4 regions of the Streptomyces sp. PKA51 genome follow, and region 1 is predicted to be linked to each of the others. Evidence: riboswitches for the same ligand, from Rfam matches in the RefSeq annotation. Region 1 holds a riboswitch; each other region holds the start of a gene.
What was found. Region 1 has a riboswitch for cyclic di-AMP ahead of AC27L3_RS22405 (transglycosylase family protein). Riboswitches for the same ligand answer to the same signal wherever they lie in the genome.

Region 1 (7,333 bases):
CCGCCCCGAGGGAGCGGTCTCGGCCGGCGTGCGGGCCTGTGCCGGAACGGCGGTGGCCGAGTCCATGGACGTCCTTCTCTCGGGTGCGCTTCGGGGGGCCGGCAGCCGCTGCCGCCGCAGGACCGGCCCCTTCGAAAGATATGCCGGGTCCGCCGGTCGCCCGGCCTCCCACTCGAAGACGAGCGCGGGAGCCACCCGGTTCAGCCGGGTTTCCTCCGGTCCGTGCCCGCCCCCTGCTGCTGCCGCGTGCCCGGACGGCGTGCGAATCGTTGGCCCAATCAGTGACGCGGGCCACGTCTGGTGCCTACCATCGATCACCCATGCAGCACGACCCCTCCGGGAGGCTTCATGATCCGCCGCAGGACAGCGCTCGTCGTCTCCGCCGCCGGTCTTCTCGCCGTCGCGCCCCTGCTCACCGCCTGCGGCTCCACCCCGCACCCGGGGGCGGCCGCCGTGGTGGGCAAGGAGCGGATCACGGTGGCGCAGTTGCAGAGCCGGGTCGACGACGTGCGCGAGGCCCAGCGCAGCGCCCCGCAGGGCGCCCAGCTGCTGGCGGCCAGCGGGCGGCTGGGGCAGGACACGCTCGTACGGCTCATCCAGTACCGGGTCATCGAGAAGGCCGGGCAGGACAGCGGCGTCGAGGTCACCCGGCGCGAGGTGCAGGAGCGCCGGGCGCAGGTCGAGCGGATGCTGGGCGGGACGCAGGCGGTCGAGGCGCGCTTCCTGGCCGCGGGCGTCGCCCCCGACGGCATCGACCAGGACCTGCGGGTGGGGCTCATCCGCTCCAAGCTGGAGGACACGCTGGGCAAGGACCGCGCCGGCGAGGTGCTCAGGAAGACCTCCGACTCCCTCGGCGTGCAGGTCAACCCCCGCTACGGCACCTGGGACGCCAAGCGCGGCACCGCCCGCCCGGCGCAGGAGCCGTGGCTGCGCCCGGCCGTGCAGGACGAGCCGGCGGGTCCCGCCTGACGCAGCGGGGCGCGGGCGGGGGCGAGGAACCCCCGCCCGCCCGCATAGGCTCGGTGCTGTGAACGCCTACGACTCCACCGGCCGCATCGTGCTCCTGACCACCAGCCACCGGGTCGCGCCCGGCCTGCTGTCCTGGCCGGCCTGGCGGACGCTGCGGGAGGCCGACCGCGTGCTGTGCGCCGACGCCGCCCACCCCCAGCTGCCGTACCTGCGCGAGGCCGGCGTGGACGTCGAGCACGCCGCGCCCACCGCCCGCGAGCTGGTCGACTACTGCACCGACGGCTCGCGCACCGCCGTCGTGCTCACCTCCGCCGAGGGCGAGAGCGCCCTGACCGACGGCCTGGCCCGGCTGGCCGGCTCCGGCCGCGAGAGCATGCCCGCCCTGGAGCTGCTCCCCGGCTCCTACGACCTGCCCGGTGCCCGGCTGCTGGACCTGGTGCAGGTCATGGACCGCATCCGGCTCGCCTGCCCGTGGACGGGCATCCGCACCCACGAGGACCTGGCGAAGTACGGGCTGGAGGAGATGTACGAGCTCCTGGAGGCGATCGAGACCGGCGACCGGCAGTCGCTGCGCGAGGAGCTGGGCGACGTGCTGCTGCAGGTCGTCTTCCACGCCCGCATCGCCCAGGACGACCCCGACGAGCCGTTCTCCGTCGACGACGTCGCCGGCGGGATCGTCGACAAGCTCATCCACCGCCACCCGCACGTCTTCGGCGACGCCGACGCCGCCACCCCCGAGGACGTCAAGGCGCACTGGATGCGCACCAAGGCCGCCGAGAAGCGGCGCGAGTCCGTCACCGAGGGCGTGCCGCTGGGCCAGCCGGCCCTCGCCCTGGCCGCCAAGCTCGCCTCCCGCGCCCGCGCCGAGGGCCTGGACGTGGCCCTGCCGTCCGGCGACGGCGTGGGCTACGAACTGCTGGCGCTGGCCGTACGGGCCGAGGCGGCCGGCGTCGAGCCGGAGACCGCGCTGCGGGCCGCGGCCCGGGCGTACCGGGACGCGATCCTCGCCGCCGAGCGGGCGGCGGGGCGGTAGCGGCCTCGCTCACCCGTTCGGCTCAGTCGCAGTCTTGTCCGGGCGGCGGCCGGGTACCCGACATCCATGCGCACTGAGCAGATCGATCTCGCCCTCCCGCCCTGGGTCGGCGGCGCCGCCCCCTTTCTCGTGGGGCTGTGCGTCGGCGCCCTGCTGATCCTCGCGTTCTTCTTCGGGCAGCGGTGGCGGGACCGCGAGCCCCCGCCGCCCGCCCACCCGCAGCGCCGCCAGGGTTCCTGGCAGACGCCGCAGGAGCACACGCGCGGCCCCGAGTCCCCCGACCACGGGCCCGGCCACAACGACGACGAGGAGAACGCCCTGGGGTACGTCGTCGAGCACCGCGAGAGCGACCAGCTGCAGTCCGAGGCCGACGGCGAGCGCGTCCTGCCGCACGAGATCCACAATCCGGGCAGCCACCCGGAGGAGCTCTCCGACGAGCGCCGCAAGTGGAAGCCGGGCAGCAGCGGCTCCTTCGGCAGCGGCGGCGCGGGCAGCCACTAAGCGCCCCGAAGGGGCGCGGGGCAGTGCCCGATCTACGGCTGCCGCCGCGTGGGCGCGATCAGCCACCGCCGGCCTGCAGCCGACGCACCGCCTCGGGGCCCGGGCGCGGCACTTCGGCTGCGGGCGCGTCGTGGCTGATCGCGCAGTTCCCCGCGCCCCTTCGGGGCGCCGCACCCGTTAGCGTCGGGGGCGTGCACGAGAATCCCACGCCCCCTGCCCCGAAGCTCTTCACCTGGGAGTTCGCCAGCGATCCGTACCCGGCGTACGCCTGGCTGCGCGAGCACGCGCCCGTCCACCGGACGGAGCTGCCCAGCGGGGTGGAGGCGTGGCTGGTCACGCGGTACGCCGACGCCCGGCAGGCGCTCGCCGACCAGCGGCTGTCGAAGAACCCCGTGCACCACTCCGAGCAGGCCCACGGCAAGGGCAAGGTCGGGATCCCCGGCGAGCGCAGCGCCAACCTGATGACGCACCTGCTCAACATCGACCCGCCGGACCACACCCGGCTGCGCCGCCTGGTCTCCAAGGCGTTCACCCCGCGCCGGGTCGCCGAGTTCGCGCCCCGGGTGCAGGAGCTCACCGACCGGCTCATCGACGGCTTCTGCGAGAAGGGCGCGGCGGACCTCATCCACGAGTTCGCCTTCCCGCTGCCCATCTACGCCATCTGCGACATGCTCGGCGTCCCGCCGGAGGACCAGGACGACTTCCGCGACTGGGCCGGAATGATGATCCGGCACGGGGGCGGGCCGCGCGGCGGGGTGGCGCGCTCGGTGAAGAAGATGCGCACCTATCTCGCGGAACTGATCCACCGGAAGCGGGAGGATCTCGGCGACGACCTCATCTCGGGACTGATCAGGGCGAGCGACCACGGCGAGCACCTCACCGAGAACGAGGCCGCCGCCATGGCCTTCATTCTTCTTTTCGCCGGTTTCGAAACAACTGTGAACCTGATCGGTAACGGAACCTACGCGCTGCTGCGCCACCCGCAACAGCGCGAGCGCCTGCAGCGCGCCCTCGCCGAGGGGGATGCGTCGCTGCTCGCCACGGGGGTCGAGGAACTGCTGCGCTACGACGGGCCCGTAGAGCTCGCGACCTGGCGTTTCGCCACCCGGGACCTGGTCCTCGGCGGGCAGCGGATCGCCGAGGGCGACCCCGTCCTGGTGGTGCTGGCGGCCGCCGACCGCGACCCCGAACGGTTCGCCGATCCCGACGTCCTGGACCTCTCCCGGCGCGACAACCAGCACTTGGGCTACGGACACGGCATCCATTACTGTCTCGGCGCACCGCTCGCCCGCCTCGAAGGGCAGACCGCGCTCGCCACCCTGCTGCGCCGGCTGCCCGACCTGCGGCTCGCCGCCGAACCGGACGACCTGCGCTGGCGCGGCGGCCTGATCATGCGCGGCCTGCGCACGCTGCCCGTGGAATTCACGGCGCGTCCGCCCGCGCAGGCCCTCGCATGCCCTTAGCACATGACGTCCGGTCACCTCGCGGTTATCGCAGCGTGACCTCCGCTACACCGGGTTGTGACTCTTGGGGGCCGTCGCTATGTTCGACGACCATCCGAAGCCGCCTACCCGAGAGGCCCGAACATGCGCTCCGGCACTGGTAGACATCGCCGTCCCCGTCAGGTCCCCGCCATCGTGCTCGCGGCGGGGGTGACCGGAGCCAGCGTCGCCATGCCGCTGCTGGCCGCCACCAGCGCCACCGCGGCCGACGCGGGCACCTGGGACAAGGTCGCCCAGTGCGAGAGCGGGGGGATGTGGAGTGCCAACCAGGGCAACGGCTTCTTCGGCGGCCTGCAGATCACCCAGGAGATGTGGGAGCAGCACGGCGGCATCTCGTACGCGCCCCGGCCCGACCTCGCCAGCCGCTCGCAGCAGATCGCCATCGCCGAGAGCATCCTCAAGTCGCAGGGCCCCGGCCCGTGGACGAGCTGCGGCGAGGGCGCGGGCCTCGCCCGCAGCGAGCGGGCGCCCGAGGTGGACCCGGGCACCAAGGCCACCCCGCCGCCGGCCGCGGAGACCGGCCGGACGCCGGAGCGCCACGCCACTCCCGCGCCGGAGCACGGCTCTCCCGCTCCGGACGCCTCCCGTGCCCCCGATGCCACCCCCGCGCCCTCCGGCACGCCGTCCGGGTCGCCGTCGACGTCGCCGTCCGGGCTGCCCACGCCCGCGCCCGGCCGGTCCGGTGCGCCGTCCGGGGCAACCCCGGACGCCTCGCGCACGCCGGATGCCGGTGGCACCCCGTCAGGTTCCGCGAGCGGCACGCCGGACGCCGGGCAGGGCAAGCACCGCAAGGAGCCCGGCACCGACCTCCCGTCGGCCCCGGCCGACGGCTCCGCCGGCCCGTCGAGTGCGCCCGGAGCCGACGGCGCGTCCGCCGGGGACGCCGGCGCGGCGGAGGGTTCGGGGCGCCACCGCGCGACCCCGAACGGTCCGGACGACGGCGCACAGCGACCCTCGCGCGGGGGCGATTCCCGGCCGGGCATCCCGGCCGCAAACGACTACACCGTGCAGCCGGGTGACAACCTGTCAGTGATCGCCCAGGAGCATGCGGTCTCCGGCGGCTGGCAGACGCTGTATCAGAAGAACGAAAAAGTTGTCGGAACTGATCCGGACCTTATCCTCCCTGGTCAGCGCCTGGATATCCGTCAATAGCCATGCGGAAAGGGCCGAATGTCCGTTCCAGTCGAAAGTGAGACATGGGTCTCTTCGACTCGGCGGCGGAGAGCGTCCGTCCGATTTGCGTCTACCCAGGGCCACCTGCGGAAACGTCAGGTTTCCCGCGGTAACCGAAGACGGCCTTGGCTGAAAAGTGGGGTTTGAACCCGCAGGCCGCCTGTGCTTACCGTCTTCACCGCTCGCCACCGCGAGCACCACGGTCGCCACGCCGAATCCTGCCGGCGGCCGGGGGAGTCGTCGCGCAAGCGCCGTAGGCAGGAGCGGGGGAACCAAGGTAGGTGCCGGACGGACCGGCGGTCGCCAGACCGCAGGGACGGACGGCTTGGGGTGAAGCCCGGTGCTCGCACCGGGCCGGGCAGTCTCACAGCCCGAACCCGACAGCTCACCTCGTAGGCGTCGGTGAGGAAAACGACTTATGTCCAAGGGCAAGCACCGTCGTCCGTCCAAGGCCGTCCGAATCGTCACGCTCGCCGGCGTCACCGGCGCCGCGGTCGCCGCCCCGCTGATGGTCGCGACCTCCGCCAACGCCGCCTCCGTCTCGACCTGGGACAAGGTCGCCCAGTGCGAGTCCAGCGGCAACTGGCACATCAACACCGGCAACGGCTACTACGGCGGCCTGCAGTTCTCGAACGACTCCTGGAAGGCCGCGGGCGGCACCAAGTACGCCCCGCGCGCCGACCTCGCCACCAAGGCCCAGCAGATCGCCACCGCCGAGCGTCTGCTGGCCATGCAGGGCCCGGGCGCCTGGGGCTGCGCCGGCGCGGGCAACCTGACCTCCGGCGGCGCCAAGGCCGACGTCGACACCTCCGACGACGACTCCGGCTCCGCCCCCGCGAAGAAGACCCGCAAGTCCACCTCCGCCGAGGGGGCCTACTCCTCCAAGAGCCACGCCGACCGCAGCGAGCGCCACAGCGCTCCGAAGAAGGTCACGCGGGACTCGGACGCCGACGACGCGGCCGCGGAGGCCAGGAAGACCGCGCCGCGCGAGGTCAAGCAGGGCACCGGCGAGTACAAGGTCAAGGAGGGCGACACCCTCGGGACCATCGCCGACGCCCAGAAGGTGCGCGGTGGCTGGGCGAAGCTCTACGACCTCAACAAGGACGTCATCGACAACGCCGATCTGATCTTCCCCGGTCAGCAGCTGCACCTGCGCTGACCGGAGCCGGTCGAAAGGTGCCGGGCGGTCCCGTGGCCGCCCGGCCGCCGGGACCGGCCGCCCGACGACCGGCCGTACGACCGCCCCGTTCCGCTGCGCTTCCCCCCGAGCCGCACCGGAGCGGGGCTTCGCCGTTCGGGCCGCCGTGCTGGCCGTGCCGGCCGGGTCCCGTCGACTGTCCGTTGAGCGAACATACTGGGTTTTCATCCCGTGATATCGGCATTTGTGCCAATTTTCGGCCCGTGGCCCGGTCCAGCGCGGGGAGAGCCCGTGGGGCCCGTTAGGCTCGGGGTGCAGAACTCCAGACACACACGAAGGAGACCCTCGTGCCGTCCATCGACGTCGTCGTAGCTCGCGAGATCCTCGACTCGCGAGGCAACCCCACGGTCGAGGTCGAGGTCGGCCTCGACGACGGCTCCACGGGCCGTGCCGCCGTGCCGTCCGGCGCCTCCACCGGCGCCTTCGAGGCCATCGAGCTCCGTGACGGCGACCCGGACCGCTACCTCGGCAAGGGTGTCGAGAAGGCCGTCCTCGCCGTGATCGAGCAGATCGGCCCGGAGCTGGTCGGCTACGACGCCACCGAGCAGCGCCTGATCGACCAGGCCATGTTCGACCTGGACGCCACCGACAACAAGGGCTCGCTCGGCGCCAACGCCATCCTCGGCGTCTCCCTGGCCGTCGCGCACGCCGCCTCCGAGGCGTCCGACCTGCCCCTCTTCCGCTACCTCGGCGGCCCGAACGCGCACCTGCTGCCCGTTCCGATGATGAACATCCTCAACGGCGGCTCGCACGCCGACTCCAACGTGGACATCCAGGAGTTCATGATCGCGCCGATCGGCGCGGAGTCCTTCTCCGAGGCCCTGCGCTGGGGCACCGAGGTCTACCACACCCTCAAGAAGGTCCTGAAGGGCCGCGGCCTGTCCACCGGCCTGGGCGACGAGGGCGGCTTCGCCCCGAACCTGGGCTCCAACCGCGAGGCCCTCGACCTCATCCTCG
Region 2 (7,333 bases), on a different contig from region 1:
AGAGCCGTCGCCGGCACCGCCGAGACGATCACGTCGTGCTTGGCGCGCCGGCTCTCCTCGCCCGCGCCCGACGCCTCGCCCGTGGCCGTACGGGCCAGCAGACCGGTCGAGGACAGCAGCACCCGGCACGGGTCGTCCGCGACCTGCAGCGGCATGGCCGCCGCCGGCACACCGGCCGACTCCAGCAGCACCGTGCGCCGCTCCGTGCCGAACTTCTTCGCCACGTCAGCGAGCTCGGCGGAGACCAGCTTGCGCAGCTCGGCGTCCGACTCGAGGATCTCCGTCAGCTTCTCGATCTCCTCGGTCAGCTTGTCCCGCTCGGCCTCCAGCTCGATGCGGTCGAACCGCGTCAGGCGGCGCAGCGGGGTGTCGAGGATGTACTGCGTCTGCACCTCGGAGAGGGAGAACCGCTCCACGAGTGACGCCTTGGCCGCCGCCGCGTTGTCGCTCGATCGAATGATTCGGATGACCTCGTCGATGTCCGCGAGGGCCACCAGCAGACCCTCGACGAGGTGCAGCCGGTCGCGCCGCTTGCCCCGGCGGAACTCGCTGCGCCGGCGCACCACCTCGAAGCGGTGGTCGAGGTAGACCTCCAGCATCTCCTTCAGGCCCAGCGTCAGCGGCTGGCCGTCCACCAGCGCGACGTTGTTGATGCCGAAGGACTCCTCCATCGGCGTCAGCTTGTAGAGCTGCTCCAGCACCGCCTCGGGGTTGAAGCCGTTCTTGACCTCGATGACCAGGCGCAGGCCGTGGGCGCGGTCGGTGAGGTCCTTCACGTCCGCGATGCCCTGCAGCTTCTTCGAGCCGACCAGGTCCTTGATCTTGGAGATGACCTTCTCGGGGCCCACCGTGAACGGCAGCTCGGTGACCACCAGGCCCTTGCGGCGGGCGGTGACGCTCTCCACGGCGACCGTCGCGCGCATCTTGAAGGTGCCGCGCCCGGTCTCGTACGCGTCGCGGACGCCGCCGAGCCCCACGATCCGGCCGCCGGTGGGCAGGTCGGGACCGGGGATGTACTTCATCAGCGTGTCGAGGTCGGCGCCCGGGTGCCGGATCAGGTGCCGGGCGGCGGCGATCACCTCGCCGAGGTTGTGCGGGGGCATGTTCGTCGCCATGCCGACCGCGATCCCGGACGAGCCGTTGACCAGCAGGTTCGGATAGGCGGCGGGCAGGGCCACCGGCTCGCGCTCGCTGCCGTCGTAGTTCGGGGAGAAGTCGACGGTGTCCTCGTCGATCGACTCCGTCATCAGCGACGTCGGCGCCGCCATGCGCGCCTCGGTGTACCGCATGGCCGCCGGCGGGTCGTCGTTGCCGAGCGAGCCGAAGTTGCCGTGGCCGTCGACCAGCGGCAGCCGCATCGAGAACGGCTGGGCCATGCGCACCAGCGCGTCGTAGATGGACGCATCACCGTGCGGGTGCAGCTTGCCCATCACCTCGCCGACGACGCGGGCGGACTTCACGTGCGAACGGTCGGGCCGCAGGCCCATCTCGTTCATCTGGAACAGGATCCGGCGCTGGACGGGCTTGAGGCCGTCGCGGGCGTCGGGCAGGGCGCGCGAGTAGATGACGGAGTAGGCGTACTCGAGGAAGGAGCCCTGCATCTCGTCGACGACGTCGATGTCGAGGATCCGCTCCTCGAACTCTTCCGGCGGCGGGGTCTTCGTGCTGCGGCGGGCCATCGCGGCTGCGGCTCCTTCGATCGATTGCCGGGGCTGATCTGACGCGGACCATTGTGGACCGCTCCACCGACAACGCCGACCGCGACCCGGCCGCCACGCCTCACCACCCGTGCAGGGGACCCCTGGGCGCCCGGGGAACTTCGCCGGAAGCCTGCGCGGTTGCATACAGTGACAGCACTGTTCAATCACGCGAGTCGTCGCGAGGCACCGCGAGATCTCAAGAGATCGAAGGGACGTACATGCCCATGGGTCACACGGCCACGCAACAGGCCGGTTCCGGCGGCCTGACAGCGACCGAGCACCGGCTGGCCAACGGCCTGAGGGTGGTGCTCTCCGAAGATCACCTCACCCCCGTGGCGGCCGTCTGCCTCTGGTACGACGTCGGCTCCCGCCACGAGGTGCAGGGCCGCACCGGTCTCGCCCACCTCTTCGAGCACCTGATGTTCCAGGGCTCCGCACAGGTCAAGGGCAACGGCCACTTCGAGCTGGTGCAGGGCGCCGGCGGGTCGCTCAACGGCACGACCAGCTTCGAGCGCACCAACTACTTCGAGACGATGCCCGCCCACCAGGTCGAGCTGGCCCTATGGCTGGAGGCCGACCGGATGGGCTCGCTGCTGGCCGCCCTCGACGAGGAGTCGATGGAGAACCAGCGCGACGTCGTCAAGAACGAGCGCCGCCAGCGCTACGACAACGTGCCCTACGGCACCGCGTTCGAGAAGCTGACGGCCATGGCCTACCCCGAGGGCCACCCGTACCACCACACGCCCATCGGCTCCATGGCCGACCTCGACGCCGCCTCCCTGGAGGACGCGCGGGCCTTCTTCCGCACCTACTACGCGCCGGGCAACGCCGTGCTGTCCGTCGTCGGCGACATCGACCCGGAGCAGACCCTCGCCTGGATCGAGAAGTACTTCGGCTCCATCCCCGCGCACAACGGCAAACAGCCCCCGCGCGACGGCGCCCTGCCGGAGAACATCGGCCGCGAGCTGCGCGAGGTCGTCCGCGAGGAGGTGCCCTCGCGCGCCCTGATGGCCGCCTACCGCCTGCCGCACGACGGCACCCGCGAGGCGGACGCGGCCGACGTGGCGCTGACGATCCTCGGCGGCGGCGAGTCCTCCCGCCTGCACAACCGCCTGGTGCGCCACGACCGCAGCGCCGTCGCCGCCGGCTTCGGCCTGCTGCGCCTGGCCGGGGCGCCCTCGCTGGGCTGGCTGGACGTCAAGGCGTCCGGCGGCGTGGAGGTGGCCGACATCGAGGCCGCCGTCGACGAGGAGCTCACCCGCTTCGCCGCCGAGGGCCCCACCCCCGAGGAGATGGAGCGCGCCCAGGCCCAGCTGGAGCGCGAGTGGCTGGACCGGCTCGCCACCGTCAGCGGCCGGGCGGACGAGCTGTGCCGCTTCGCCACGCTCTTCGGCGACCCGCAGCTGGCGCTCACCGCCGTCCAGCGCGTCCTGGAGGTGACCCCGCAGGAGGTGCAGCAGATCGCCAAGGCCCGCCTGCACCGCGACAACCGTGCCGTGCTCGTCTACGAGCCCACGCCGCAGACCGCGCCCACGGTCGACGAGGACACCATCAAGAACGCCACCGAGATCGAAGAAGAGGAGACGGCCCAGTGAGCGACGCCGTAGCCGCGAGCACGACGGACACCGCCGGCCCCTCGATGGTGTTCCACCCCCAGCCCCGGCCGGGCCTGCCCACCCCCTGGGCCTTCCCGGCCCCCGAGCGCGGGCAGCTGCCCAACGGCCTGACCGTGCTGCGCTGCCACCGCCCCGGGCAGCAGGTCATCGCCGTCGAGATCGTCCTGGACGTCCCGCTGGCCGCCGAGCCCGAGGGTCTGGACGGCGTCGCCACGATCATGGCCCGGGCCTTCTCCGAGGGCACCGACAAGCTCAGCGCCGAGGAGTTCGCCGCGGAGCTGGAGCGCTGCGGGGCCACCCTCGACGCCCACGCCGACCACCCGGGCGTACGGCTGTCCCTGGAGGTGCCGGCCTCCCGGCTGCCCAAGGCGCTGGGCCTGCTGGCCGACGCCCTGCGCGCCCCGGCCTTCCCCGACGGCGAGATCGAGCGCCTGGTGCGCAACCGCCTCGACGAGATCCCGCACGAGCTGGCCAACCCCGCCCGCCGGGCGGCCATGGCGCTGGCCGCCGAGCTGTTCCCGGCCGACGTGCGGATGTCCCGGCCGCGCCAGGGCAGCCAGGAGACGGTCGAGCGCATCGACGCCACCGCCGTGCGCGCCTTCTACGAGGCCCATGTGCGGCCCGCCGCGGCCACCGCGGTGGTCGTCGGCGACTTCACCGGCACCGACCTCGACCACGTCCTGGAGCAGTCGCTGGGCGCGTGGACGGGCGCGCCGGCGCAGCGGCGCGCCCCGCAGCCCGTCACGGCCGACGACACCGGCCGCGTCGTCATCGTCGACCGTCCCGGTGCGGTGCAGACCCAGCTGCTGATCGGGCGCACCGGCCCCGACCGGCACGACCGCGTCTGGCCGGCCCAGGTGCTCGGCACGTACTGCCTGGGCGGCACCCTCACCTCGCGGCTGGACCGCGTCCTGCGCGAGGAGAAGGGCTACACCTACGGCGTGCGCTCCTTCGGGCAGGTGCTGCTGTCCTCGCCCGAGGGCACCGGCGTCTCCCTGCTCGCCATCAGCGGCTCCGTCGACACCCCCAACACCGGTCCCGCCCTGGAGGACCTGTGGACGGTGCTGCGCACGCTGGCCGCCGAGGGGCTGACGGACCAGGAGCGCGACGTCGCCGTGCAGAACCTGGTGGGGGTGGCCCCGCTGAAGTACGAGACGGCGGCCGCCGTCGCCGGCACGCTCGCCGACCAGGTCGAGCAGTTCCTGCCGGACGACTTCCAGGGACACCTGTACGAACGCCTCGCGCAGACCGGCACGGTGGAGGCCACCGCCGCCGTCGTGAGCGCCTTCCCGGCGGACCGGCTGGTGACGGTGCTCGTCGGTGACGCGGCGCAGATCGCCGAACCCGTGAAGGCGCTGGGCATCGGCCCGGTGACGGTGATCTCCGCCTGACGGAGCATCAGTTCGACTGAGGTGGCGCGTGGGTCCGAGGGGACCCACGCGCCACCTTTATGTCCACTTTCAGGCGGTGGTTGCGTGTTGGTCGTGTGGCGTACGTCATAAAAACCCACTTCTGTTTGCCGATCGAATCTGACGGCGATTAGCGTCAGCTCGGCAGTCCGTCAGATCGGAGCCGCAAACCGCGGTCCCGGGCAGCCATCGCCGAGTCCCACGCGGCCCCCAGGGTCGCAGGGAGCCGGGGACCCAAAGTCCCCTGGGGTGAATCGGTTCCCTTTCACGAGGGGACCGTAGGAGACCTTCCTGCTCCGAACCCGTCAGCTAACCCGGTAGGCGAGAAGGAAGGAAAGGATCAGCGACAGCCATGTCGTTCACCCGTCCCACCGGGAAGCACCGTCGTCCGAGCCGCGCCGTGCGCGTGGGCGCCAACGTCGCGGGCATCGCCACGCTGACCGCCGCCGGTGTGGTCGCCGGTGTCGCCGCCCCGGCCTTCGCCGCCTCCGACGACTCCCAGCGCCCCGAGGACACCGGCCTGACGCAGGCCGTCGTCATCGGTGACGTCATGGCCGGCAACGTCGACGCCCAGGCCGAGACCCAGCGCGGCGTCGCCGACGAGGCCAACGCCCGTCAGCAGGCCGAGGCCAACGCCAAGAAGCTGGCCGCCGAGGCCAAGCAGCGCGCCGAGGAGGCCCAGCGCAAGCTCGACGAGGAGCGCGCCGCCAAGGAGCGTGCCGCCCGCGACGCCGAGCGCAAGCGCCTGGGGACGTTCGTCAGCCCGCTCGACAGCTCCTACGTCTCCACGTCCTACAAGGCCTCCAGCGGCCTGTGGTCCTCCGGCAGCCACACCGGCATCGACTTCCACGCCGAGACCGGCACCTCGGTGCACGCGGTCGGCATGGGCACGATCGTCGAGGCCGGCTGGGGCGGCGCCTACGGCAACAACGTCGTGATCCAGATGGCCGACGGCACGTACACGCAGTACGCCCACCTGTCGTCCATCGACGTCTCGGTCGGCCAGTCGGTCACCCCGGGCCAGCAGATCGGCCTGTCCGGCGCCACCGGCAACGTCACCGGCCCGCACCTGCACTTCGAGGCCCGCACGGCCCCGACCTACGGCTCCGACATCGACCCGATCGCCTACCTGGCCTCGCACGGCGTCAACGTCTGACGCCCCCGCGCACGGCGCGAGCACGGCCCCGGCCCCTGCGGCCGGGGCCTTCGTGCACCGTACCGGCTGGCCGAAAGGCGTCCGTGCGGCAGGAGGCACCATCGGAAATGCCCGGCCGGCTCGCATAGAGTCGCTGAGTGGGCGTCAGGCGACGGGGCACATCCGGAGGTACAGCGATGAGAGACCGTTCGTGAACGGCGACGGCGCCGGCACGGTGACCGTCCCCGGACCCGCCGGCGGCGGAGCCCGGGACGGCGTCCGCCGGCTGTCCGCGCACGCCGTGTGCGCCGCCATCCGCGACGACATCGTCGCGGGCGTCCACCCGCCCGGCAGCAGGCTCGTCGAGGAACTCCTCGCCCGCCGCTACGGCGTCTCCCGGGTCCCCGTGCGCGAGGCCCTGCGCACCCTCGCCTCCGAGGGGTTCGTCACCACCCGCCGCCACGCGGGCGCCTGCGTGGCCGAGCCCAGCGAGCGCGAGGCCGCCGACCTGCTGGACGTTCGCGCCCTGCTGGAGCCGCTGGGAGCCGCGCGGGCCGCCCAGCGGCGCACCGAGGCGCACCTGAAGGTGCTGCGCGGGCTGGTCCGGCTGGGCCGCGACCGGGCCCGTACGGACCGGGTGGGGGAGCTGTGCCGGCTCGGCGACTGGTTCGACGAGACCCTCGCCCAGGCCTCCGGCAGCCCCAGCCTCGCCGCGCTCCTCACCCAGCTGCGCCGCAAGATCGCCTGGGTGTACGTGCCGGTGCCGCCGGCGCGCCCGCTGGAGGCGTGGGAGACCTGCGGGGCGCTGGTGGACGCGGTGGCCCGCGGCGACGCCGAGCGGGCGCGGGAGCTCGCCACCCGCCGCGCCGGGCGGCCGCCCGGAGAATTCCGCCTGCGGCCGGCGCGGCAGTCCGCGGACGCCACGGGCGTCCCCTCCTAGGGTCTGTCCGGCGGATCTTCGTCGCGCCCGCAGACAGGGTGCCGTGCTCCGCCCGGACCGCGGGGCGGTGCGTCGGCTGCGGGCCGTCAGCGGCTGATCGCGCCCACGCGGCGGCAGCCGCAGATCGACACCGCCCCGCGCCCCTTACGGGGGCGCCGGCAACACGAAGGGGCCGCGGCGGCCGCGGCAGCGGGCCACCGCGGCCCCGCCGCGGAAGGTCTCGGTCGGTCCGATCCGTGGATCAGACGGTCTCCGGAAGCTCCTCGAGCCCCTCGGCGACCAGCTTGGCCAGGCGGTCGAGCGCGGCCTCGGCACCCTCGGCCTCGGTGGCCAGGACGATCTCCTCGCCACCCTGGGCGCCCAGGCCCAGCACGGCGAGCATGGACGCGGCGTTGACGGGGTTGCCGTCCGCCTTGGCGATCGTCACGGGGACGCCGGCGGCGGTCGCCGCACGGACGAAGATCGACGCGGGCCGGGCGTGCAGGCCCTCGGCCCAGCCGACGTTGACGCGGCGCTCAACCATGGTGTTGCCC
Region 3 (7,333 bases), on a different contig from region 1:
GCTGCTCGAGGGCCAGAAGGTGTCCTTCGAGGTCACGCAGGGCCAGAAGGGCCTGCAGGCCGAGAACATCGTCACCATCTGACGAAACCGTACGCGCGTACGCGCCATGGGGCCCGCACCACTGGGTGCGGGCCCCATTGTCGCGTCGTCCACCGGGGGCCCGGCTCCCGCCGCCGCCACCGAGGGAAGGTCCCGCATGACTCGCTCCGCCCCCCGCCCCGCCCGCTCCGGTGGCGAAGCCCGCTCCGGCAACGCCAGGACCCCCGGCGAGGCCCGCTCCGCCGGCAGCGCCCGCACGAGCGGCGACAGCCGCTCCGGTGGCGGTGCCCGTTCCAGTGGCAACGCCCGCTCCGGCGGTAACGCCGGTTCCGGTGGCGGTGCCCGTTCCGGTCGTGGCGCCCGCTCCGGTGGCGACGCCCGGACCGGCAGGGACGCGCGCTCCGGCGGCAGCGTCCGGACCGGCAGCGATGCCCGGACCGGCGGCAGCCCCCGCGCCACTGACGACGCCCGGACCGGCGGCAACGGCCGCAATGGCGGAGAGACCCGTTCCGGCGGCAGTGCCCGCTCCGGTGGGGACGCCCGTTCCGCGGGCGAGGCCCGTTCCGGCGGCGGCAGCCGTTCCGGCGGCACCCGTTCCGGCGGCGACAGCCGCCCCGGCACCCGTACCCGCGGCGGCAGCCGCTCCGGCGGCGAGAGCCGTTCCGCCCGGCGTCGCGCCGGCGGCCCCGTGCGGGGTGCCGCTGCCGTCGTCGAGCCGGCCGCCGATTTCGAGGTGCCCGAGGCCACGACGCCGGCGCTGCCGCCCGTCGCCTCCTTCGCCGACCTCGACATGCCGGCCGCCCTGCTGAAGACGCTGACCCGCGAGGGCGTCACCGAGCCCTTCCCCATTCAGGCCGCGACCCTGCCGAACTCCCTCGCCGGACGTGACGTCCTCGGCCGTGGGCGTACCGGTTCCGGCAAGACCCTCGCCTTCGGGCTGGCGCTCCTGGCCCGTACCGCGGGCCGGCGGGCCCAGCCGGGCCGGCCGCTGGCGCTGGTGCTGGTGCCCACCCGCGAGCTCGCGCAGCAGGTCACCGATTCCCTCGCCCCTTATGCGGCCGCCCTGGACCTGCGTACGGTCACCGTCGTCGGTGGGCTGTCCATCGGTCGGCAGGCGCAGGCCCTCGGCCGTGGCGCCGAGGTCATGGTCGCGACGCCGGGTCGGCTCGCCGACCTGCTCCAGCGCGGCGACTGCGCCCTGGGCGACGTGACCGTCACCGTCCTGGACGAGGCGGACCAGATGGCCGACATGGGCTTCCTTCCCCAGGTCACCCGCCTGCTCGACCAGGTCGCCCCGGGTGGTCAGCGGATGCTGTTCTCCGCGACGCTGGACCGCAACGTCGACCGGCTCGTGCGCCGCTTCCTGACCGACCCCGTCACCCACTCCGTCGACCCCTCGGCGGGTGCGGTGGTCACCATGGAGCACCACCTGCTGCACGTCGCCGACGTGGAGGCCAAGCGGGACGTGGTCACCCGGATCGCGGCCCGCGAAGGCCGCGTGATCATGTTCGTGGACACCAAGCGGGGCGCCGACCGGCTGGTCAAGCGCCTGCTGGCGCAGGGCGTGCGCGCCGCGGCGCTGCACGGCGGCAAGAGCCAGCCGCAGCGCAACCGCGTGCTGGAGCAGTTCCGCACCGAGCAGGTGACGGCGCTGATCGCCACGAACGTGGCGGCGCGCGGCATCCACATCGACGGGCTCGACCTCGTCGTCAACATCGACCCGCCCGTCGACCACAAGGACTACCTGCACCGCGGCGGCCGTACGGCCCGGGCCGGCGAGGCGGGCACCGTCGTCACGCTGGTCCTGCCCGAGGAGCGGCGCGACATGCGGCAGATGATGGCGACCGCGCGCATCGCCCCGGAGACGGCCGACGTGCGCCCGCAGGACGCCGAGCTCGTCCGGATCACCGGCGCCCGCGAGCCGAGCGGTGTCCCGGTGACGATCGCGGTGCCCGCGCCCCGGCAGGAGCAGTCCCGGCCGGAGCAGCCCCGGCAGGAGCAGTCGCAGCGCCGTCCCGGGCGCGGCCGCACCCGTCCGGCCCGGCGCCGCCGGCCCGCGGGGGAGCGCGCATAACAATTGACGCTCCGTCAGAAAATCGGAGCGTCAACACGCCTGTGGATTCACCCGTTCGGCTTGGAATCCGGTCGCGATGTCTATTAACGTTCGATAACGCAGCGCGGTCCTGGATACCGCCGCAAGAGGCGGTGCCGCGCGCCTTCGCCGAATCCCGTGAACGGAACCGGGGAACCATCCCTTTGGGGTGAATCGGGCCGCGCACCGGCCCGTAGGAGACCTTCCTGCTCCGAACCCGACAGCTAACCCGGTAGGCGAGTGGGAAGGAAAGGAGTGCGCCCCGGTGGCGTCCAACAGGCACGGTGCCGACGACGGTTCCTACACCGCGTACGACCCTCCGATCGTCCCGGCTTACGCCCCGCCCTACGATCCCGGCGCCACCGGTCCCGTCGCCACCGACCCCGGCGACGCGCTCCCGGCGACGCCGCTCGAGCGCGGCCGGCACCGCGCCGCCAAGCAGCGCGGCGGCACGATGGCCCGCAGCGGTGCCGTCCTCGGCGTGGGCATGATCGCGGCAGTGGGTGCCGGCGGCATGGCCAGCGCGCAGGACCGCCCGGCGGCCCCCATATCCGTGCCCGACCCGGGGCGGAATGCGCCCGCAACGGCGTTCGGCGAGGACGTCGCCGACGCGGGCGAGGTGCTGCGGGCACGCATCATGCAGCAGGCCGACCACCAGCAGGAGGCGGCGGAAGCGGCCGTGCAGGCGGCCGAGGCCCGCGCGGCGGCGCAACGGCACCAGGCGATGGCCGCGCAGCAGGCGGCAGTGGCGGAAGCCGAGGCCAAGGCCGCTGCCGCGGCCCGGGCGGCGGCAGCCCGCGCGGCGGCGGTGCACGAGGCAGCGGCGGCAGCGCCCGCCCATGCGGCGCCGGCGCCGCACCAGGCCCAGCACAGTCACCAGGCCCAGCACAGTCACCAGACGCATCAGAGCCAGCAGACCCACAAGGCTCCGCACGCCGCCCCGCAGGCCCACCACGCCCCGCAGGCGCACTCCGCCCCGCAGGCCCACCGGGCGCCGCAGGCGCACGCCGCCCCGCAGGCCCACCGGGCGCCCCAGCAGCACCGCGCCCCTCAGGCGCAGCACCGTGCCCCCCAGGCGCAGCCCCACGCCGGTGGCGGCTCCTTCACCCTGCCCCTCACCTCCTACACCCTCACCGCCGGTTTCGGGCGGGCCGGGGCCATGTGGTCCTCGCATCACCACACCGGCGAGGACTTCGCCGCCCCGACCGGCACTCCGGTGCGGGCCGTGAGCGGGGGTACGGTCACGCAGGCCGGCTGGGCGGGCGCGTACGGCTATCGCGTCGTGCTGACCCTCGGTGACGGCACGGAGGTCTGGTACTGCCACCTGTCGTCGATGGTGATCACCTCCGGCAAGGTAGGCCCCGGCACGGTCATCGGCCGTGTCGGTGCGACCGGCAATGTCACCGGTCCTCATCTGCACCTGGAGGTGCGTCCGGGCGGTGGCGCCCCGGTGGACCCGCTGTCCTGGCTGCGTGGCCGGGGCCTGCAGCCGTAGCGCGCGCTCCGCAACCGCAGGGAGGCAGCCGGGTCATAGCGGCGTGGATTCCCCTACGTATCCCGATTTTCCGGGAATGTTATCCGTGTGATCGGGAAATCAGAGGATGTGACGACGACCGCACCGACGATCACCACGTCCGTTCCCGCCCGCCTGGACCGGCTGCCCTGGTCCCGGTGGCACTGGACGGTGGTGATCGGGCTGGGCACCGTCTGGGTGCTGGACGGTCTGGAGGTCACGGTCGTCGGCAACATCGCCGGCCGCCTCTCCGAACAGGGCAGCGGCCTGCCCATCACCTCCGGCGGGGTGACGGGCCTGGCCGCCGCGCTGTATGTGGCGGGGGCGTGTTCCGGGGCGTTGTTCTTCGGCCGACTCACCGACCTCTTCGGCCGCAAGAAACTCTTCATGGTCACCCTGGCGGTCTACCTGTCGGCGACCGCACTGACCGCACTGTCGTACTCGTCCTGGTGGTTCTTCGTCTTCCGCTTCATGACGGGTTTCGGTATCGGCGGTGAGTACGCGGCCATCAACTCCGCCATCGACGAACTCATCCCGGCCGCCTACCGCGGCCGCGTGGACCTGATCATCAACGGCAGCTTCTGGCTCGGGGCGATCGCCGGGTCGCTGCTGTCGATTCTGATGCTGGACACGAGCATCTTCGCCAAGGACGTCGGCTGGCGGCTGACCTTCGGGCTCGGCGTCGTGCTGGGCCTGGTGATCCTGCTCGTCCGGCGCCACGTCCCCGAAAGTCCGCGCTGGCTGTTCATCCACGGCCGCAGCCGGGAGGCGGAGGAGCTGGTCACGGAGATCGAGAAACGTGTCGTCGCGGAGAAGGGCGCCGAGCTGCCGCCCGCGAAGGGGCGCTTCACCATCCGCCAGCGCGAGAGCTTCGGATTCCGGGACATCGCCCGGACCGTCTTCTCCGACTACCGCCGCCGGGCGGTGCTGGGGCTCGCCCTCTTCATCGGACAGGCGTTCCTCTACAACGCCATCACCTTCGGCTTCGGCGCGATCCTCACCCGCTTCTTCGGCGTCTCCACCTCCCGTACCGGCTATTTCTTCGCCGTCATAGCGGTGGGCAACTTCCTGGGCCCGCTCTTCCTCGGCAAGCTCTTCGACACGCTCGGCCGGCGCATCATGATCACCTCGACGTATCTGCTGGCCGGCCTGCTGCTGTTCGCGACCGCCTGGCTCTTCGGCAGCGGCCGGCTCAACGCCGTCACCCTGACCGCGTGCTGGGCCGTCGTCCTCTTCTTCGCCTCGGCCGGAGCGAGCAGCGCCTACCTCACCGTCTCGGAGATCTTCCCGATGGAGACCCGCGCCATGGCCATCGCGTTCTTCTACGCGGTGGGCACAGCGGCGGGCGGCATCAGCGGCCCGCTGCTGTTCGCCGCCCTCACCCACAGCGGCGTCGTCGGGGACACCGTGCTCGCCTTCAGCATCGGCGCCTGCCTGATGTGCATCGGCGGGGTGGTGGCCGCGTTCCTCGCCGTGGCCGCCGAAGGCCGCTCCCTCGAAGACATCGCCACCCCCTTGTCCGTCCACCCTCCCGAGCCCCTACCGGCTCCCGCACCCGCGGACTGACCGAAGACACCACGCACATTGACGCGGAATAACGCTGCCGGTAGGGGCGTTGAGGCATCGCATGGCTGACAACCACCGCACGATCGGCAGTCTCTCCGTCCACCCCCTCGCACTCGGGGGCAACGTCTTCGGCTGGACGGCGGACGAGAAGCAGTCCTTCGCCGTCCTCGACGCCTACGCCGAGGCCGGCGGCAATTTCATCGACACCGCCGACGTCTACTCGGCATGGGTCCCGGGCAACCGGGGCGGCGAGTCCGAGACCATCCTCGGCGCCTGGCTCGCCGCCCGCGGCAACCGCGACCGGATGGTCATCGCCACCAAGGTCGGCGCCGGCGTCCCCGAACCGGCCGGCCTCGCACCCGCCACCATCAGGTCGCGCGTCGAGGAGTCCCTGCGCCGCCTGGGCACCGACCACATCGACCTCTACTACACCCACTACGACGACACCGCGCAGCCGGTCGAGGACATCATCACCACCCTCGACGCCCTGGTGAAGGAGGGCAAGGTCCGCGAGATCGCCGCCTCCAACATCAGCGCCGAACGCCTGGAGGCATCCCTCGCCTTCTCCGACGCCTCCGGCCTCGCCAAGTACGCGGCAATCCAGCCGCACTACAACCTGGTCTCCCGCGACACCTACGAAGGCCCCCTCGCCGACGTCGCCGCCCGCCACGGCCTGGCCGCCGTCCCCTACTACGCCCTGGCCTCCGGCTTCCTCACCGGCAAGTACCGCCCCGGCACCACCGTGGACAGCGCCCGCGCGGGCAAGGCCGCCCAGCACCTCGAAACCGAACGCGGCCGCCGCGTCCTGGCCGCCCTCGACGAGGTGGCCGCCGCCCACGGCGCGGACGTCTCCACCGTCGCCCTCGCCTGGCTCGCCGCCCGGCCCACCGTGGCCACCCCCCTGGCCAGCGCCCGCACGGTCGACCAGCTCCAGCCGCTCCTGGCACTGACCGACCTGCACCTGACGGACACCGAACTCAAGCAGCTCACCGAAGCCTCGGCATAACCACCGGCAACGGCTTCGTGGGCTACGCCCGCTTCTCCACCGCCCACGAAGCCACAGCCACCCCACCGGCAACGGCGAACACCGCCGGCCAGGCCCCCACCTTCTTCGCCAACGGATGCGCCCCACCGAACGCGGCAAGGTACAACCCCGTCAGCCCCGCGGCAGCCTGCGCCCCGGCCTTCTCGTTCCACTCCCGACCCGCCACCACCCCGGCGGCCCCCAACACCACCCCGCCGAGCGCCCTCTTCTTCGTCCACCGCGCCACGCCATACCCCCCGACAAGCCCGACGGCTGCTACGACAGACGCCGGAACCTTCGACAGTGCACTCATACCGCGCCCTTTCATGCAGATCGATCTTCCTCACGCTAACGTGCTGCTGCCTCTGCCCACACCGATGCACGAATCCCTCGCACGACATCCGAGGGCTTGCTGCATTACTTCGTACGACACCGTCTGCACCTGCGGTCTGTGCCGTCGGCCTGCGCGTAGAGCCGATCGACAAAACACCGAAGGGCCTGAGTGGTTTTCCTGGGCGCGGCTCGACCAACAGACGTGCCCAAATGCCGGTCGGTCGGCTCCGGACCGGCTGTGGCACCCGGGTGCATGTCGTGTGACACGGGCTCGAACGGATCGTAGTGAGTCGGCTGATTCTGTATAGCCAATCGATCAACTGTGATCGTAATGTGCCCTCATGTCGATGCATGAAGGCGCATTGTTTGATCTGAAGGAACCGGATGCTTCGCTTCCTTCGGAGAGGTTCGCGAGCGGGCGGCTCGATCGTGTGGCGCAGTGGTTTGCGAGATGTGCGGAGCGCTCGAACCTGGAGGATCGTTTCTCCTCCGTCTTGAGGCAGTCGATCGACGAGGTGCTGGACGGTCAGCGAACAGGTCGATACGACCTCAAGGAACTGAGCAAGACGGAGAAGACTTATCTGGGAACCAAGGTCGAGATAGTTTGCCAAAAGGAGTTCGGGTTTTCGAATGGTTTGCGATGGACTATCGAATATCCGGAGTGGAGGTCGATGCAAAATTTTCACTCACCGGCAAATGGATGATTCCCACCGAGGCCATGGGGCACGTCTGTCTGGTCATGTCGGCAGACGACGAGAGGTCCACC
Region 4 (7,333 bases), on a different contig from region 1:
GCGGCGAGCAGCCACCGGACGAGGGCGGGGTCGTCGGCCAGCGGCACCCCGCGCCACGCGCCCGGTACGAGCAGCAGGGTCGCCGGTACGTCGCGGCATTCCAGCTCGGCCACCCACTCGCGGGTCCGGGAGAAGCTCCAGGGGGCGACGTCGTGCACCGAGACCACGAATTGCGCTGTCACACCGTCCAGCATCCCCCAGCGGTGCGCACGGCCGGTGGACGTGCGGTGAACCGGACCCGCCGTGGCATCCGCCGTCGGGCGGTGTTGCACACTGTGCCCAACGACTTGTCATGTTCAGTTGTGGGAGGGAGACATCATGCGTCTGGCGGACGCCCCGGGTGCGCAGGAGGAGATCCGCATCGACGCGGCTCCGGCCGTCGTGTGGAAGCTCGTGACGGACATCGGCCTGCCCGCCCGCCTGAGCACCGAGCTGCAGAGCACGGCCTGGCTGGACGGTGCCACCGGTGTGGAGCCGGGCGCGCGTTTCGAGGGGTTCAACCGCCACCCGTACGCGGGGGAGTGGCGGACCGTCTCCCACGTGGTCGGGCTGGTCACCGAGCGGCTGTTCAGCTGGGCGGTCACCGACCCCGACGGCCGCTACGGCGGTGGCGAGGCCGACCCGGCCCACCCCATGGCCACCTGGAAGTTCGAACTGGAGCCCGACGGTCCGGAGGGGGCGGCCACCCTGCTGCGCCAGTCGGTGCGCATCGGCCCCGCGCCCTCGGGGATCAGCGTGGCCATCGCCCGGATGCCCGACCGCGAGGAGGAGCTCGTGGCCATGCGGCTGGAGGAGTTCAAGGCGGGCATGCGGGCCACGCTGGAGGGTGTCAAGCGGCTCGCCGAGGAAGGGGCGTAGGCGCCGGCCCCGGAGCACGGTATCCGGGTGGCGGTCCGGCCAGCCTGGCGGCGAATCGGCCGGTCGTCGATCAGGGTGATCCCATGACGACGATCAAGGCGATCTCCTTCAGCTCGTACGGACCGGCCGACGTCCTGCGGCCGGTCGAGGTGCCGCTGCCCGTCCCCGGGCCGGGGCAGGTCCGCATCGCGGTGCGCTGCGCCGGCGTCAACCCGCTCGACCACAAGCTGCGCAGCGGCGCCATGGCGGACACCTTCCCCCTGGAGCTGCCGCACGTCCCCGGGGTGGAGGCGTCCGGCCTGGTCGAGGCGGTGGGGGAGGGCGTGACGCAGGTGCGGGCGGGCGACGCCGTGTTCGGTCGCACGGTGACCGGTGCCTACGCCGAGCAGGCACTGGCCCGGGAGGACCAGGTCGTGGTCAAGCCCGTCTCGCTCGCCTGGGAGGAGGCGGCCGCCCTGCCGGTGGCCGCCGAGACGGCCCGGCGGGTGATGGAGCTGCTGGAGCTCGGCGACGGCGAGACGCTGCTCGTCCACGGTGCCGCCGGGGGCGTGGGCACCCTGGCCGTGCAGTTCGCCCGGGCCCGCGGGGTGCGGGTCATCGGCACGGCGAGCGAGTCCAACCACGCCTACCTGCGGGGTCTCGGCGCGATCCCGGTGACGTACGGGCAGGGGCTCGCCGAGCGGGTGCGCGAGGCGGCCGCCCCCGGCCGGGTGGACGCGGCGCTGGACGCCGTCGGCAAGGGCGACGCCGTGTGGGTGTCCGTCGAGGTGACCGGCGGCGCCGACCGGGTGGTGTCGATCGCCGATGCCGAGGGCGCCCGGCTGCACGGGGCCCGCTTCAGCTCGGGTGGCCGCGAGGTGCGGCCGGTGCCCGCCCTGAGCGAGGCGCTCGCCTTGCACGAGGCGGGTCTGCTGCAGCTGCCCGTCCACCGGGTCTACCGCCTGGAGGAGGCGGCCGACGCGCACCGGGAGAGCGAGCACGGCCACCTCACCGGCAAGATCGTCCTCGCCGTCGCCTGACGGCGGCCGGCGAGGACGAGGGTGTGCGGGGTCAGCCCACGCGGCCGTACCAGACGCTGCCGGTCCAGATGCGCTCCTTGCGCACGGTGGTACCCGGCTTGGGGGCGTGCCAGATCGTGTTGTTACCCGCGTAGATGCCGACGTGGTAGACGTTGCTGCCCGAGTGGAAGAACACCAGGTCGCCCGGTGTGCGGGAGCCGGCGGAGATGTGCCGGGTGCGGTTGTACTGGTCGGCGGCGGTGCGCGGCAGGCTCTTGCCCGCCTTCTTGAACGAGTACAGGGTCAGGCCCGAGCAGTCGAAGCGGTTGGGGCCGGTGGCGCCCCACTGGTAGGGGGAGCCGGCCTTGCCGGCCGCGACCCTCAGGGCCTGCTCGCCGGTGGTCGCCGCGGAGGCGCCGGGGGCGAGGCCGGGAACGAGGACCGATGCCGCCATGGTGGCGGCGGTCAGGGCCGACGCGGTGGCGGCCCGGGAAACGAGTGCAGGTATGCGAGGCAACGCAGACATGCCACAGCCCTTCGGCATCCGCCTGCGAAAGATGACCTGTCGGGTTCGGGCTGCGAAGTTGCCCGGCCAGTGTGTGGCTTCACCCCAAGGACCACCGCGTTCGTGGTCCGTACCGCTTGGGTCTCCCGCTCCTGCCGATCGAGGAATCGATTCCTCACCCGGTGCGGCGGCAGGACTCGGCGTTCCGCCCGGGTGGCCCGCCTCGGTGACGGGATCTTGTGTTCGACGAGAGATCCTGCACTATCCATCGCCCGGATTCCGTACCAGAAGCGGCATCTGTGAACTTCTTCACTTCGGGCGAAACGGTGCAACCATCACCCGTCAACACCGCCTGTCCTGCGGCGGAAGGCGGGCTACCGCGGGTAGCCCGACGGCCCGTCAGCACGGCTCGCGCGAGGCGTCCAGCTCCAGCTTCTTGCGCATCGAACTCAGGCCCAGCCGCTTGGCCTCACCGCAGAACTTCTCCGTCGGCAGGTCGTATTCGACGTGGAAGACCGCTTTGTTCTGCTTGATGAAGGGCGTCAGTTTTTCGCACTCCTTGTACTGTGCGCACTGCTCGTTCACCGCGAAGTCGAAGTCGCCCACCAGCGCGGGAATCTGCTCCAGGTCGTTCTTCAGCCCCACCGCGAGCCCGCGCTCGTGCGCCAGCCGCGCCAGCATCCGGTTGAACGCCAGCTGGTCGGCGGCCGTCAGCGGAAAGCCCGTGCCATTGCGGAAACCCTCCGTCAGATCCGGCTCGACCGCGTCGAAGCCCTTCTGCCGGCACATGTCCATGCGGGCCGCCATGAGCGGCCGCAGCTCGTCCAGACGGCGGATGTCCAGCCACTTCTCGCCGTCCCAGCCCTTGTTCTTGCGACCCAGCAGCCCCTTGGGGAACGCGTTCTTGTCCGGCCGGAAGTCCTCCCACGCACCGGCGTTGATGTAGCAGATCACCTTCCGGCCGCGGGCGTGCAGCGCCGCCACGGTGGCCGCCGTGTTCTCGAAACCGTCGATGTCGTAGACGGGCACGTCGACGGCGGTGTCGTCCTTGTCGAGTTTGCCGCCCAGCTGCCACTGCCAGGCCGTGCCCGGGCGCGGCTGCCAGCGGTCACCGGGCCGCCCCGAGGGGGCCGGCGCGGTGACCGTCGGCCGCCCGTCCGGCTCGTCGTCCCCGTCCTCCTCCGGCGCCGACGAGCAGCTCGCCAGCACCAGCAGCAGCACACCCAGCAGCCCGGCCCGTAGGCGCCGGTCCTTCACCGCGTCCCTCCCCGTTCGTGTTCCCATGTCTCCTGTGCACCGGCCGGCGCCGGGGCGCTGCGCCACGGGTTCGCGCCCGTGCCCGGTACGGCGCAGTGCACGCCCGCGCCGCGGAGGGCGGCCGTGCGGGCCACCTCGTGCGCCCGCCCCTCGGGCACCGCGTGCACCAAGTGGCAGAACCGCTCCGGCGGATGGTCGGCCGTCCAGGCCGGCACCCGCGCCCGGCGGTAGTCCTCCCACGTCCCCTCGAAGGTCACCAGCACGTCGGCCAGCTCCGCGTACCCGGGGTCCGGGTGCGTGCCCGGGTTGAGCACGGCCCTGCGGGCGCCCAGCACCCGCGCGGCCAGCACCAGCCGGCGGTAACGGGGCAGGTGGGCGGCATGCACCGGCACCTGGTCGAGGAAGACGCCGTCCACCTCGTACCACCGGCGGTGCCGGCGCACGTCGGCGACCACGGCGCGGGTGCGCCGCCGACCGTAGGCGGTGTCGACGTACCCCAGCAGCGCGACGCCCGCGGCGCGCAGCCGTCCGGCCGCCGCACGGAAGGCCGGATCCGGCCGGTCGCCGGGACCGTCGGCCGCGTTGAGCACCACCGCGTGCAGCCGAGGGGCCTCGTGCAGCAGGGCCTCCCACGCCTGCGGCCCCTCGGCGGGATGGACGTAGAGCGGGACCAGCAGCCGACCGGACGTCACCGGACGTATTCCTCGGGCCGGTCGCGGACCTCGGCCCACAGATCCGTCAGGGACTCCTCCAGCGAGCGGCGCGGCGTCCACCCCAGGCTGCGGGTGACGGCGGTGGTGTCGGCCTGCTGCCAGGGCACGGCGGCCGAGCGCGGCGAGCCGTCGCCCTGCTCGTCGACGCGCTCGCCCACGGGCCCGGTGAAGCCGCCCGCCCGCAGCAGCCCCTCGGCGACGTCCCGTACGAGGCGGGCCGTGCCGCTGCCGACGTTGAGGACGGCGGGCAGCGGCCGGGGCGCGGTCGCGGCCCGGGCGACGGCCTCCGCGACGTCCCGTACGTCCACGAAGTCGCGGTACGCCGACAGGTCGCCCGTCTTCACCCGGCCGTCGGGGCCCGCCGCGCGCAGCGCGCCGGCCAGCCGGCCGGGCAGGGAGGCGGCCGGGGCGCCGGGGCCGACGGGGTTGAAGACCCGCAGCACCACCGCGTCCAGACCGGATCCGGTCACCGCGAGGGTGCCGGCGAGCTTGCTCGCACCGTACAGCCCACTCGGGCGCGCCGGGCCGGCCTCGGCCGCCGGCCGGTGGCCGTCGGCCGGACCGTACTCGGCCGCCGAGCCCAGGTGCACCAGCCGCGCGTCGGGGGCCGCCGCGTGCAGGGCCTCGCACAGCAGCGCGGGGCCGCGGGCGTTGACGCCGGTGAGGGTCAGGGCGCTGCCGCCCACCGCCCCGGCGCAGTTGACGACGGCGTCGGGGGCCGCGCCGCGCAGCGCGGAGATCAGTCGGTCCGGGCATGTGGCCGAGAGGTCGAGGGGAAGGGCGGCGCGCGGGGAGCGGCCGCCCTCGAGCACCAGCGCGCCCGGCAGGGCGCGCAGGCGCTCGGCGACGTGCCGGCCCAGGAAGCCGGTCGCGCCGAGGAGAAGGATGCGCACGGGCCGGTCACGCTCCCTTGATCAGCATGTCGCGGCGGACGGCGAACTCCGCGTTCGCCCGGTCGTAGTCGTCCGGCCGGCCGATGTCCAGCCAGTAGCCGTCGAAATCATAGGCGCGCGGCGGGGTGCCGGCCTCCAGCAGGTCCAGGACCAGCTCGTCGAAGCCCAGCGGCAGGCCGGGCGTGTAGCGGCCGAGCGCCTCGCGGCTGACGCCGTAGACGCCCATGGAGACCCGGTAGTCCATGCTGGGCTTCTCGGTGAAGGCCACGACCCGGTCGTCCTCCGTGGTCAGCACCCCGAAGTCGATGCTGACCCGGCGCGGATAGGTGGCGATGGTCAGCGGGGCCCCGGAGGCGGTGTGGTCGCGCAGCACGTCGCCGAAGTCGAGGTCGGTCAGGACGTCCCCGTTCATCACCAGGAACCGCTCGGGCAGCCGGTCGGCCATGGTCAGCAGCGGGCCCATGGTGCCCAGCGGGCTCTCCTCGGTGGTGTAGTCCACGCGCATGCCCCACTGCGAACCGTCGCCCACATAGGCGCGGATGATGTGCCCGAGGTGGCCGATGGCCAGGGTGCAGCTGGTGAACCCGGCGCCCGCCAGCTGGCGCATGACGATTTCGAGGATGGCGTGCCGGTCGCCGATGGGCACCAGGGGCTTGGGCAGTGCGGTGGTGTACGGGCGGAGCCGGACGCCCTTGCCTCCGGCGAGGATGACTGCGTGCATGTCGGTGCCGTTCCTCTCTTGTGCCGCCCTGCGGGCGGCACATGGTTGTGGTGCGGCGTGGGTGGGCCGAGAACGTCAGACGTTGTAGATGCCGGTCTTGTAACGGGAGAGGTTGGCCGGATCGCGGAAGAAGGCGATGGTCTGCGCGAGCCCCTGCTCCAGGGTGTGCGCCGGCGCCCAGCCGGTGGCGGCCCGCAGCCGGGAGGAGTCGCAGACCAGGCGCATCACCTCGGAGGCGGCCGGACGCACCCGGGCGCTGTCCTCCCGCACCTCGAGGTCGGCGTCCATGAGCTTGCCGATGAGGGCGACCAGGTCGCCGACCGAGATCTCCTCGCCGGTACCGGAGTTGAAGGTGCGCCCGAGCACGGCCTCGGCGGGGGCGGTGCCCACCGCGCGGAAGGCGGCCACGGTGTCCTTGACGAAGCTGAAGTCGCGCGTGGGACGCAGGTCGCCGAGGGTGATGGTGTGCTGCCCCGCGGCCACCTGCCCGATGACGGTGGGGATCACCGCGCGCATCGACTGCCGCGGCCCGAAGGTGTTGAACGGCCGCAGCGTGACCACCGGCAGGCCGAAGCTCGCGTGGTAGCTGTCCGCCAGCCGGTCGCCGCCGGCCTTCGAGGCGGCGTACGGCGACTGGGTGTTGATCGGGTGGTCCTCGTCGATGGGCACGGTCTGCGCGGTGCCGTAGGTCTCGCTGGTGGAGGTGTGCACCAGGCGCGGGATGCCCTGGTGGCGCACCGCCTCCAGGACGTTGAGGGTGCCGGTGACGTTGGTCTCCACGTAACTGTGCGGCGCGCGGTAGGAGTAGGGGATGGCGATCAGCGCGGCCAGGTGGTAGACGACCTCGGCGCCGGCCACCAGCCCCTGTACGGAGCCGGGGTCGCGGACGTCGCCGAGGACGATCTCCACGTGGTCCAGGACGTCCTGCGACAGCGTCTCCAGCCAGCCGAAGGACGAGAAGGAGTTGTACTGCACCATCGCCCGGACCCGGTGGCCGTCGGCGACGAGCGCCTCCACCAGATGCGAGCCGATGAAGCCTTCGGCGCCGGTGACGGCGACGAGAGTGGGTGCGGACACGAGCGGTCTCCTCGGGATGGAAGGTTCAAGGGTCGGTACGCGCTAGCGGTGGGTGGTGATCCGGCCGAGACGGGCGGTGGCCACCACCAGCAGCACCACCGCCGCGCAGCCGCCGGCGATCAGCCGCCCGGCGAGCGGCGAGGGCGGCCCCGGCGCGAGCGCGGCGGCCTCGGCGGCGGCCGCGCCCGTACACAGCAGGGCCGGCAACCAGGCGGCGCCGTACGCCTGCAGCAGCAGGCCGGTCCACAGCACCGCACCCAGCGCGAGCAGTGCGGCGAGGGCGGCACCGGTGGGCGGTGCACCGCCGGGCC

Region 2: another riboswitch for cyclic di-AMP. It lies ahead of AC27L3_RS21650 (M23 family metallopeptidase); the one in region 1 lies ahead of AC27L3_RS22405 (transglycosylase family protein).
Region 3: another riboswitch for cyclic di-AMP. It lies ahead of AC27L3_RS07305 (M23 family metallopeptidase); the one in region 1 lies ahead of AC27L3_RS22405 (transglycosylase family protein).
Region 4: another riboswitch for cyclic di-AMP. It lies ahead of AC27L3_RS01465 (C40 family peptidase); the one in region 1 lies ahead of AC27L3_RS22405 (transglycosylase family protein).

Annotation. Positions count from the first base shown of each region.
Region 1 is NZ_BAAJPZ010000016.1:81,707-89,039, reverse strand. It holds gene AC27L3_RS22435 (DUF2079 domain-containing protein) at 1-66, opposite strand, end outside; gene AC27L3_RS22430 (SurA N-terminal domain-containing protein) at 349-969, shown strand; gene AC27L3_RS22425 (nucleoside triphosphate pyrophosphohydrolase) at 1,028-2,002, shown strand; gene AC27L3_RS22420 (DUF6479 family protein) at 2,069-2,503, shown strand; gene AC27L3_RS22415 (cytochrome P450 family protein) at 2,695-3,966, shown strand; gene AC27L3_RS22410 (transglycosylase family protein) at 4,156-5,157, shown strand; cyclic di-AMP (ydaO/yuaA leader) riboswitch at 5,418-5,592, shown strand; gene AC27L3_RS22405 (transglycosylase family protein) at 5,597-6,337, shown strand; gene eno (phosphopyruvate hydratase) at 6,664-7,333, shown strand, end outside.
Region 2 is NZ_BAAJPZ010000015.1:59,708-67,040, reverse strand. It holds gene AC27L3_RS21665 (DNA gyrase/topoisomerase IV subunit A) at 1-1,679, opposite strand, end outside; gene AC27L3_RS21660 (M16 family metallopeptidase) at 1,925-3,295, shown strand; gene AC27L3_RS21655 (M16 family metallopeptidase) at 3,340-4,707, shown strand; cyclic di-AMP (ydaO/yuaA leader) riboswitch at 4,906-5,064, shown strand; gene AC27L3_RS21650 (M23 family metallopeptidase) at 5,078-5,881, shown strand; gene AC27L3_RS21645 (GntR family transcriptional regulator) at 6,096-6,800, shown strand; gene AC27L3_RS21640 (HPr family phosphocarrier protein) at 7,042-7,323, opposite strand.
Region 3 is NZ_BAAJPZ010000004.1:21,114-28,446, reverse strand. It holds gene AC27L3_RS07315 (cold-shock protein) at 1-82, shown strand, start outside; gene AC27L3_RS07310 (DEAD/DEAH box helicase) at 728-2,113, shown strand; cyclic di-AMP (ydaO/yuaA leader) riboswitch at 2,249-2,385, shown strand; gene AC27L3_RS07305 (M23 family metallopeptidase) at 2,397-3,626, shown strand; gene AC27L3_RS07300 (MFS transporter) at 3,735-5,210, shown strand; gene AC27L3_RS07295 (aldo/keto reductase) at 5,272-6,216, shown strand; gene AC27L3_RS07290 (hypothetical protein) at 6,239-6,547, opposite strand; gene AC27L3_RS07285 (NaeI family type II restriction endonuclease) at 6,909-7,271, shown strand; gene AC27L3_RS07280 (NaeI family type II restriction endonuclease) at 7,229-7,333, shown strand, end outside.
Region 4 is NZ_BAAJPZ010000001.1:382,439-389,771, forward strand. It holds gene AC27L3_RS01450 (DUF2334 domain-containing protein) at 1-182, opposite strand, end outside; gene AC27L3_RS01455 (SRPBCC family protein) at 319-858, shown strand; gene AC27L3_RS01460 (NADP-dependent oxidoreductase) at 951-1,877, shown strand; gene AC27L3_RS01465 (C40 family peptidase) at 1,909-2,382, opposite strand; cyclic di-AMP (ydaO/yuaA leader) riboswitch at 2,386-2,541, opposite strand; gene AC27L3_RS01470 (endo alpha-1,4 polygalactosaminidase) at 2,761-3,645, opposite strand; gene AC27L3_RS01475 (spherulation-specific family 4 protein) at 3,615-4,310, opposite strand; gene AC27L3_RS01480 (NAD-dependent epimerase/dehydratase family protein) at 4,307-5,224, opposite strand; gene AC27L3_RS01485 (sugar phosphate nucleotidyltransferase) at 5,232-5,945, opposite strand; gene AC27L3_RS01490 (SDR family NAD(P)-dependent oxidoreductase) at 6,021-7,022, opposite strand; gene AC27L3_RS01495 (hypothetical protein) at 7,065-7,333, opposite strand, start outside.